One region of the Halobacillus amylolyticus genome, then DNA from elsewhere that is predicted to be linked to it. Evidence: riboswitches for the same ligand, from Rfam matches in the RefSeq annotation. Region 1 holds a riboswitch; the other holds the start of a gene.
What was found. Region 1 has a riboswitch for cobalamin ahead of MUO15_RS04545 (hypothetical protein). Riboswitches for the same ligand answer to the same signal wherever they lie in the genome.
Positions count from the first base shown of each region.

Region 1 (4,431 bases):
GCCAGCGGATCATACATCCAATGTTGAACGCGGCATGGACAGGGTCTAGTTTATACTGTGTTCCTGGCACTTGAACGCCGTTAGGAACGACCGTCCCAGGTACAATCGGGCCAAGGTGTTTGGTGCATTCTGGGTAACGAAGCGCCAGTAAACCACACCCTAAGGTATCCATTAATACATAACGCGCTGTCTTGAGCGCTTCCTCACTCGAAATCGTTCCATTGACCGCATAATCGGCAATTTGTTCCACTACTTGATCTGTTGATTGAGCTGTGTTCATTTTCACTTCTGTCATAACATTCTCCACCTCTCTTTAAAAATATGTACAGTGCCTCTCCGCCCGGTCGCAGCCGATCGGAGAGAAAGAAAAGTCAACTATCGCTTTTTTAAGGGTGAAGCCCACGTGGTCCTGTGTAATGTACGCGAGGTCTAAACAATTTATTATTGGAATGTTGTTCAAAAATGTGAGCACACAAACCTAATGTACGGGATGCGTAGAAGATCGGTGTGTACAGTTCGATTGGAATATCAAGCAAATAATAAACAGGTGCTGCGTAATAATCCAAATTTGGATATAAACCTTTTTCTTCACGTATAAGGGTTTCTCCTGCTTCACACATTTCGAATAAATCCATACGCCCTTTGTCCTCAGCAAGTTCGCGTAAGGCTTCCTTCATCAATGCAGCCCTTGGATCCATTTTCTTCATATAAACTCGGTGACCGAACCCCATCACTTTTTCTTTGTTTTTCAGCTTCTTATAGAGCAGGTAACGGAAACCTTCGATCGTTTCTCCTTCAAGCAGCATATACATGACCGCCTCATTGGCACCGCCATGTAAGTTTCCTTTTAAAGATGCCACGGCCCCAGTTAGAGCCCCGCAAATATCAGCATTCGTGGAGGCGATGACTCGTGCAGCAAAGGTGGAGTTCGGCATTTCATGTTCACTATAGACCATCAATGACTGATCGAAAATAGCTGCTTCACGTGCATTCGGTTCTTTTCCAGTAATCATATATAAAAAGTTATCACTATAAGGTAAGTCTTGTTTAGGCTTTACTGGCTTTTGGCCATGAAGAATATGGTAACTGTTTGCAACGATATTTGGGATTTTTGCCAAAAGAAGAATCGCTTTCTTTAAGTTTTCTTCTTCATTGCGCTCGTTTAACCTCTCATCATATCCTGAAAGCGCTGAAATCCCCGTACGTAATGCATCCATGGGGTGCGTTTTTTCCGGAAGCTGCTCAAACAGCCTAAAGAATTTGGGAGGAAGACGATATTCCTGCTTTAGTTCTTGCTGAAGTGATGCTCGTTCGCTATCATTAGGTAATGAACAATGTAACAAAAGATGGACCAAATCCAGGTATTTCTTTTCCTCCGCCAACTCGATTAATTCATACCCTCTGATCACAATTTCTTCAGCTTCTACATCCAAATAAGAAATGCCCGTTTCTGCAGCAATGACTCCGTCTAGACCGGGTTTATACACAGTTTGTTCTGCCATCAATGACCCTCCTAATATTGTCAACGCTAGGAAACCGCTTACAAAAGAGATGAATCCTTTATCCCTTTATAAGTCCCCATCTTCCTTTTTAGGGGTTCTAAATACCTCTTCATATATTTTCTCATAAGCCTTTTCGAGATTTTGTAAGTACACTTCTTTTTTCTCGGGTTTATATTCCTGGTTCATAACCTCAGCTCTCCACTGTGAATACTTTGTTCGCAATGGACAGCTTTGATCTGTAGCTAAATTGTTCATAATATAAGCTTTAAATAATTGGGAATAATACTCGACTGAACCAAACAAAGGGTACCTCCTCAAGCATGATGGTCACTAGATTTTTTAACCATTAAAAAAACAACTTCCAAAAGAAGTTGTTAAGCTGCGTATATTAAAATAAAACATGGTAATGAAACAAACCATGTAGCATTCCTGCTATTCTCGCCCTTAACACCTCCTGTCCGCGTAGGTTTTAGTGTTCGCTAAAAACAGGCAGGTCTCCTGGCTTATGATCATCGCTCCTCGAACCTTCCCATTTCCATACTCCATGAAAACAGTGGTTTATTCGAATTGCTCCCAAATACAGTTGCGGGACAGCGTCGGGTTCTAACCGAACTTCCCTTTTAAGCAGCTAAATGAATTCACTGAGCTGCACCTATTTCTACACCTATACAATTGTCTTCTTAAATATATCAAGTATTTTAAAAATTAACAAGAGTCCATCAGTTATTTTAATGGAATATTTTAGATGTCAAGTGTGGATGTCTGAGGACTTGTCATATCATTGTGAAGGTAGTTCGAAAAAAAACAGGATTTGAACTAATGTACAAACTAAAGAATTTAGCTTAATAAAATAGATTTCAACAAATAGAATTAAAAAATCAAGCTTCTTCATTTAACCAGTCATAATAAACGTTCGATGGGTCGGCCATGACCTCTTCCCGAACGATTTGAATGAAGGTTTCTTTTAGGCTTCCGTAAAAATAGCCAAGAAATGTTTTCCTGATTAATCCATGATGCTTTGCAAAAACGGATTGTTTGAATGTCTTATTAATCCTCTCGATGTAATATTCAATCGGTTGATTCAGGTTCGCTTTATTATAGGCACGTTGTACACTTTGCCAGGCTGATAAAATCTCCTTCGGTGATAAAAATGGACGAGCGACTTCAATAAAGGTTTCAGGTATGTAAGAAGGTAAATAGTCCGTGTCGAACACAGGTGCGCTTTTTTCTATATGAGTCTTGCTTTGCTCCGTTTCCGTTTCAGGTAAGAGATTCTCCTTAGGGGCATCGCCTTGGTGAGAAGAGGCTTGGGAGACGGGAGCGGACTCTTGTTTGATTTCTGTTTCTGGTAATCGTTCATCCCCATCTGCACGAAATACAAGGATGTTGACTCCTCGTTTCCCGTTTGGCCGGATGGTGGGTACGCGTGTGGGTAGCTGTTTGTTTACTAAGCAATTGATCGCCCGGATTACGGTGCTCCGGCTTTTGTTCGTTTTCTTCTGGATGGTTTCTAGTTTTGCGAAGGAAACACCTGGATATTTTACGGAATGCCGCCAAATATAACGTAAGACGGCAAGGGTTCCTTCTGAAAGTTCTTGTTTGTGGTGGAATAAGAACCCTCGAACGCGGAGGTTCAGTTCTTTCGTATTTGGAAACGATTGAAGGTTGCGAACAGCTTCTATATTCATCTTCCATTCATCCTCATTTCAGTTGGTCTACTTTTATAATCGAAATGAGGGAGCAGGTTGGTGTCGCTTCTGGTCTGAAAATGTGACTTTATTTGGTGCCGATGTTGGATTTCTGTTTCTGTATTTTTTTCAATTCTTTTTTATAAACGTTTTTTCAGCTTTGCTTCCGCCTATATTTCCATCCGTTGAACCGCTTCAGGACGGGAGTTTTCGAGGATCCATACCGTGTCATGTACAGTGTCAGATGGGGTGTCATGAAGCCTGTGTTGGTTTAAGCCCCAGCTTGTAGCCATGCAGACTGATTAAATAACACATTTCTACCAAGTAAAAGCAAACCTCTTCATTTTTTACTACCATGCTCTCTTTTACTTCTCAATAACAACTCTTGGACATACTATATACTAACTATCCGAATAAAATGAGGTTTTAGAATGAAAAAAGTCCTTCTTGGAGTTCTGGCAGTTAGTTCGATTCTTGTAGTCATATTCTTCTTTATGAATAAAAATGAGACACCGCAGAAACAAGTTAATGCAGATGACTCTACAGAAGTTGAAAGTGTAGATAAAACTCAATTTGATCTTAGGAAACAATCTGAATTTGTAGAAGAGGTTGCTGAAAAATTGGAATCTAAAGGCTATAGCTCGACTGGTTTAATCATGAGTCAAGACTACGAAAATGGGATAAACTATATTGTTATAATTTCGGAAGCTGAAAATAAAGGAAAGGCAACAAAAAAGGATATACAACAAACCTTTGAGAAGGTTGCTAAGTCCTATAAGTTAAAGCCATTTACTGTTCAGTTACAGGAAAAGTAACAGTAGAATTGGGATAAGTAATATTAAAAAATAAGATTAATGCTGTATATCAATCCTTCAGTAAAAGGGCGCTTATCTGTAGTAAAGATAAGCCTATTTTTTGTGGAAAAGCATTGAGTTCTTGGGGATGCTTTGAAATAATTGGCATTTGTAATGGTCCACTTAAGTAATTTAGAGGGGGATATTATGAGACAAATAACAATTAGTTTATCTCTTATAATTTTAGGAGTATGTATTTTTGCTGGAGCTTGGATGGTTTCTAGTGCAATAAATAATAGTGCTAGCTTTCAAAAAGGACTTGAACAAGTTAACGTGAATACAAAATCAGAGGAACAATTAATGGGTCATTTAGAATTAAAGGAATATTTAGGTGTAAGTGGCAAGCAATTAGAAAAAATATTGCCAAAGAAAGATGGTAATGTTACA
Region 1 covers NZ_CP095075.1:860,090-864,520, reverse strand. Annotated here, with positions in the region: gene MUO15_RS04555 (bifunctional 2-methylcitrate dehydratase/aconitate hydratase) at 1-295, opposite strand, end outside; gene mmgD (citrate synthase) at 387-1,502, opposite strand; gene MUO15_RS04545 (hypothetical protein) at 1,569-1,805, opposite strand; cobalamin riboswitch at 1,974-2,173, opposite strand; gene MUO15_RS04540 (helix-turn-helix domain-containing protein) at 2,381-3,190, opposite strand; gene MUO15_RS04535 (hypothetical protein) at 3,622-4,005, shown strand; gene MUO15_RS04530 (hypothetical protein) at 4,192-4,431, shown strand, end outside.

Region 2 (4,431 bases), 1.3 Mb from region 1:
TTGTTATAACTGCTGCCCTCTATGTATTCCGAGAAAAATAAATCACTTGGCACTTCGGCCGCATGACTTTGAGGGAGCCCGCTTGAAAATGGACTTAACGCCAATACAGCTGCTAACCCTGTGACGACCGTCTTTTTGAATCTCATTCAATTCCTCCTAAAATAGTGTTGTATAAATCTATCAATCTTCCCCAAGTATAAAAAAGATAATCTGATCATATCTATCCTTTTCATGTAAAAATTACAAATTGCATCAAAATACACAACATAAGACGTCTGACCACTAGAACCATTCCACCTCAGGTCATCCAGAAAATGGATGACCTGAGGTGGAATTCTTCCCCTAATCTGATAATGTTTAACTCGCTTCGATACCTTTCCTTTGAGCAAGGTACAATCAGATTAATGGCATTTCAAAGACTAGGCCCGTAAAATAATAAATGTGAGAGAATAACAATGAGGTGATAAATATGAAAATAGAAGTTTGGTCAGATTTTGTCTGCCCTTTTTGCTATATCGGAAAGCGTCGACTTGAAGAGGCACTTAACCAAGTAACAGACGGTGATCAAACAGAAGTCGTCTATAAGAGCTTTGAACTTGATCCGCAGGCACAGAAAAACACAGGAATCTCAAACGTCGAGAAGCTTGCTGCAAAGTATGGCAAAAGTATAGAAGAAGCACAAGAAATGAATAGAAATATGGAACAGCAAGCAGCCAGCGTTGGACTGACTTATAACCTTGATACAACAGTTCCTACCAATACCTTTGACGCTCATCGTTTGGCGAAATTTGCCGAGACGAAAGGACTGGGGAAAGAAGCAGCAGAACGGTTCTTTCGTGCTGTCCTCACTGAATCAAAGGATGCAGGAGACCACGAAACATTGCTTGAACTTGCTCAAGAAGTTGGTTTAAATGGCGATGAGGCAAAAGAGGTACTAGCGAGCGAACAATATGGTGAGGTTGTGCGTGCGGAGGAAGCTGAAGGAGTGGAGATCGGAGTCCAAGGTGTACCTTTCTTCGTCATCAACCGCAAGTATGCGATCTCAGGCGCTCAGCCTAAAGAGATTTTTGTGGAAAGCTTGCAAAAAGTAATCGATGAAGAAAAAGAAACACCCTCCATCCAAAGCCTAACTCCAGATGGTAAGGATGCAGCTTGCACAGACGAAAGCTGTGAAACCCCAAATAACAACAACTAAGAGGAAGCGTGGTGTTTCCTTCTTTTCTAAATCCTTCCACCCCAGGTCATCCATAATTTGGATGACCTGGGGTGGAATTTTCTGTAATTACCTCAAGGTGGAGCGGTTTTTACGGTGTTCTTTTCTCGCTGGAGCTGTTTCGTACAGTCTCACCTCTTCTTCTGTTTCAGGTATAACTTGGGGAACCGGAGTCGGCCTCCCATTTGAATCGACAGCTACCATTGTAAGAAACGATTCTGTCGTCATTACTTTTTCCCCTTGAAGCAAGTCGTCAGCAAACACTTTTACATACACTTCCATTGAAGAACTCCCTGTATATGTAACACACGCTTCAAGTGTCAAAGCATTCCCAACCTTCGCAGATGATAGAAAATCTACCGAATCTATCGACGCTGTTACAACAACACAGTTCGAGTGTTTCATTGCTGTCAAAGCAGCAATTTCATCAATATAAGCAAGTACCTTCCCGCCAAAAATGGTATCCAAATGATTAGTGTCTGGCGGAAGCACTAGCCGGGTCTGCATCATTTTTGAAGCTTGTACTGGTATAGCATTAGCCATGTTCCTCTCCCTCTCTACACAAAAAAATACACCTTCACTAAAGAAGATGTTTACTGATCTATGAGAATTCAAAAAATGGCACAGCTAGAAAAACTGAAATCTCATCACGTAACACCCTCCTATCTCCCGTAGGAAAAACATGTTCTTCTTTATGGCAGGTCTCCTGGCTCAGAATCAACAGCTCCTCCTCCTTCCCATTTCATTAATAGCGAAACAGTGGAAATTGAAAAGCTTCCTCTTCACAGTGGCGGGACCGCGTTGGAATTACACCAATCTTCCCTTTTCAGCTTCGAAACGAAGCCACCATAAAGCCTGTTAAATTATCGAGGATTACTCCCCTACTATAACTATCTACGAGAACAACCCTAAAGTCAAACATCACTCCATATTCTTCCACCTCAGGTCATCCAGATATTGGATGACCTGAGGTGGAAGAATATGGTTGTTTGTATGTGTAATTTTTAGTCAGCGAACCCATTTCACTATCATTTTGACAATGAAGTAAACCGTGCAAAAAGCTAGAAATCCTAACACACTTACAGCTGCATCATTAAATTCCATGGCACCTCTCCCTGTTATTTTTTGCTGAATCTCAACAGCGAGAACGAATACAAGCACCATGGAAAGTGTAAAGAAAAACGATATTGCCGTTACGCTCCATTTAGCAAGTGCATGAAATACTATATCTACAAAAATTAGCCCTATGATGCCAAGTAACCCAATAATCCAAAAGTGAAGCTCTTTATCAGAAAGATTCCAGCCTAAGGATTCGGAGAGGTTTAAAAATAAATCGTGAAACATATTTACAATCTCTGCCAACAACTGAATCATTTCTCTCATTCCATACCACCTATTTCTTCTTTCCTCAACCAACTTATTAAAAGACTATAGTTCATAGTAGCATATTCCACCTTCATATCGCCTATGAACATTAAATTATACTCTTTTCAATTATTTATAAGTTTCTGATAATGACTTTTACAATAATCACCATTAACAGTATAATAGATAAATAGTTCATGTATTTTACATAATCGAGGTGAATTATGGGACGTAAAGAAACGAAGAAAAAGGAGAGGAAGAAGGGCCGGTGGTGGAAAATTGCGCTGCTCGTCATCGCATTCCTGCTCATAGGCGGAGGGGTCTATGCATTCACGATCTTCAATAACGTCAAAAATACCGTCAATCATAAATTGCACGAAAATGTACCCTCCATAGACACAGCTGTAACAGATAAGAAATTAGACAGTAATGAACCAATCAACATCTTATTGCTCGGTGTAGATGAACGCGAGAACGACCAAGGTCGGTCTGACACAATGATTGTCATGACGCTTGATCCTAATAACGATCAAATGCAGCTCGTAAGCATCCCCAGGGATACAAAAGTAGAAATTGCCGGGGATGGGCGCATTACTCGAATTAATCATGCCTATGCATACGGCGGAAGTGACATGGCGGTTAAAACGGTCGAGAACTTTCTCGATATCAATATCGATTATTATGTAACCATGAACATGGAGGGATTGGCACAACTCGTAAATGCCGTGGATGGTGTCACAGTAAATAATGATATGGCGTTTACTCAAGACGGTTTTCAGTTCCCGAAAGGTCAACTACAACTTTCGGGCGAACAAGCCCTCTCTTATGTACGGATGCGTAAAGAGGATCCCGAGGGAGACTTGGGTCGTAATGAGCGGCAGCGACAGGTCATTCAAGGTATCATTGAAAAAGGGGCTAGCCTGAATATGCTCAGTCAGATTGATGAAGTCATGGGTGTGTTAGGTACTAATATGAAAACAAACATGGAGTTTAGCGATATGCGCCGCCTGGCAATGAATTATAGCAGTGCACGTAAAAACGTTTCCACCTATCAAATGTCAGGTAATGCCATTACAAGCTCAGGAATGTATTTGATTGAAATGCCTGAGCAGGAAGTTCAAAAAACCCATGATATGATCGTTAACTTCGGCTCATAGAACAAAAGAGTAAAATGCCCAGGAAGTGGGGAGACACTTAAGTTCGGAAGTGCACGTTCGGTTGAAACCGGCATGCCCTATGCACCCCGAACTTCTTATCCCGGTTGGGGGAGTGTCCTAAGATAGGCTTGCCCACATTCAGTGGCCGTGACAAGCCTATAACCTCTGAGCAGTTAAGTGCTTCCAGACGATGTGGCCACATGTCAAATTTATCAATAGAGAAGTGTCTTATCACTTAATGATCAACGAGAACACCGTCTACCTACAAAAGGAAACGGTGTTTTTGTTTTACAAAACCAGAGACAGCGCTAAATACCCAGCTCTTTAATAATGAGTGTTCCATTCAACCAGCCAGGGAATGAAAAGTCATTTTTCCCCTATTGTCATTTCGTCATTTTATATATAGAATCCACTACATAGGTTTTGTTTTAGTGAGGAGTAATATCGATGTCGCGTAACAGCCCCATTTTTAAACGTCATTTTATTGATCGTCTATCACCTTTTCAAATCATTGTTCTATTCTATGTTTCAGCTGTTTTCCTATCAACACTGCTTATAAGCCTCCCGTTTTTACATAGAGAGGGAGTCCACTTAAGCTTTATTGATAGTTTATTCACGGGTGTCAGTGCTGTGAGTGTGACTGGGTTATCTGTCGTATCAACAGCGGAAACGTTCAACACGGCTGGGTACTTTGTA
Region 2 covers NZ_CP095075.1:3,751,600-3,756,030, reverse strand. Annotated here, with positions in the region: gene MUO15_RS18895 (FN3 associated domain-containing protein) at 1-146, opposite strand, end outside; gene MUO15_RS18890 (DsbA family oxidoreductase) at 470-1,195, shown strand; gene MUO15_RS18885 (acyl-CoA thioesterase) at 1,283-1,756, opposite strand; cobalamin riboswitch at 1,893-2,079, opposite strand; gene MUO15_RS18880 (hypothetical protein) at 2,222-2,596, opposite strand; gene MUO15_RS18875 (LCP family glycopolymer transferase) at 2,803-3,735, shown strand; gene MUO15_RS18870 (TrkH family potassium uptake protein) at 4,183-4,431, shown strand, end outside.
Region 2: it holds a riboswitch for cobalamin, as region 1 does, so the genes downstream of both, MUO15_RS18885 (acyl-CoA thioesterase) here and MUO15_RS04545 (hypothetical protein) in region 1, are expected to answer to the same signal.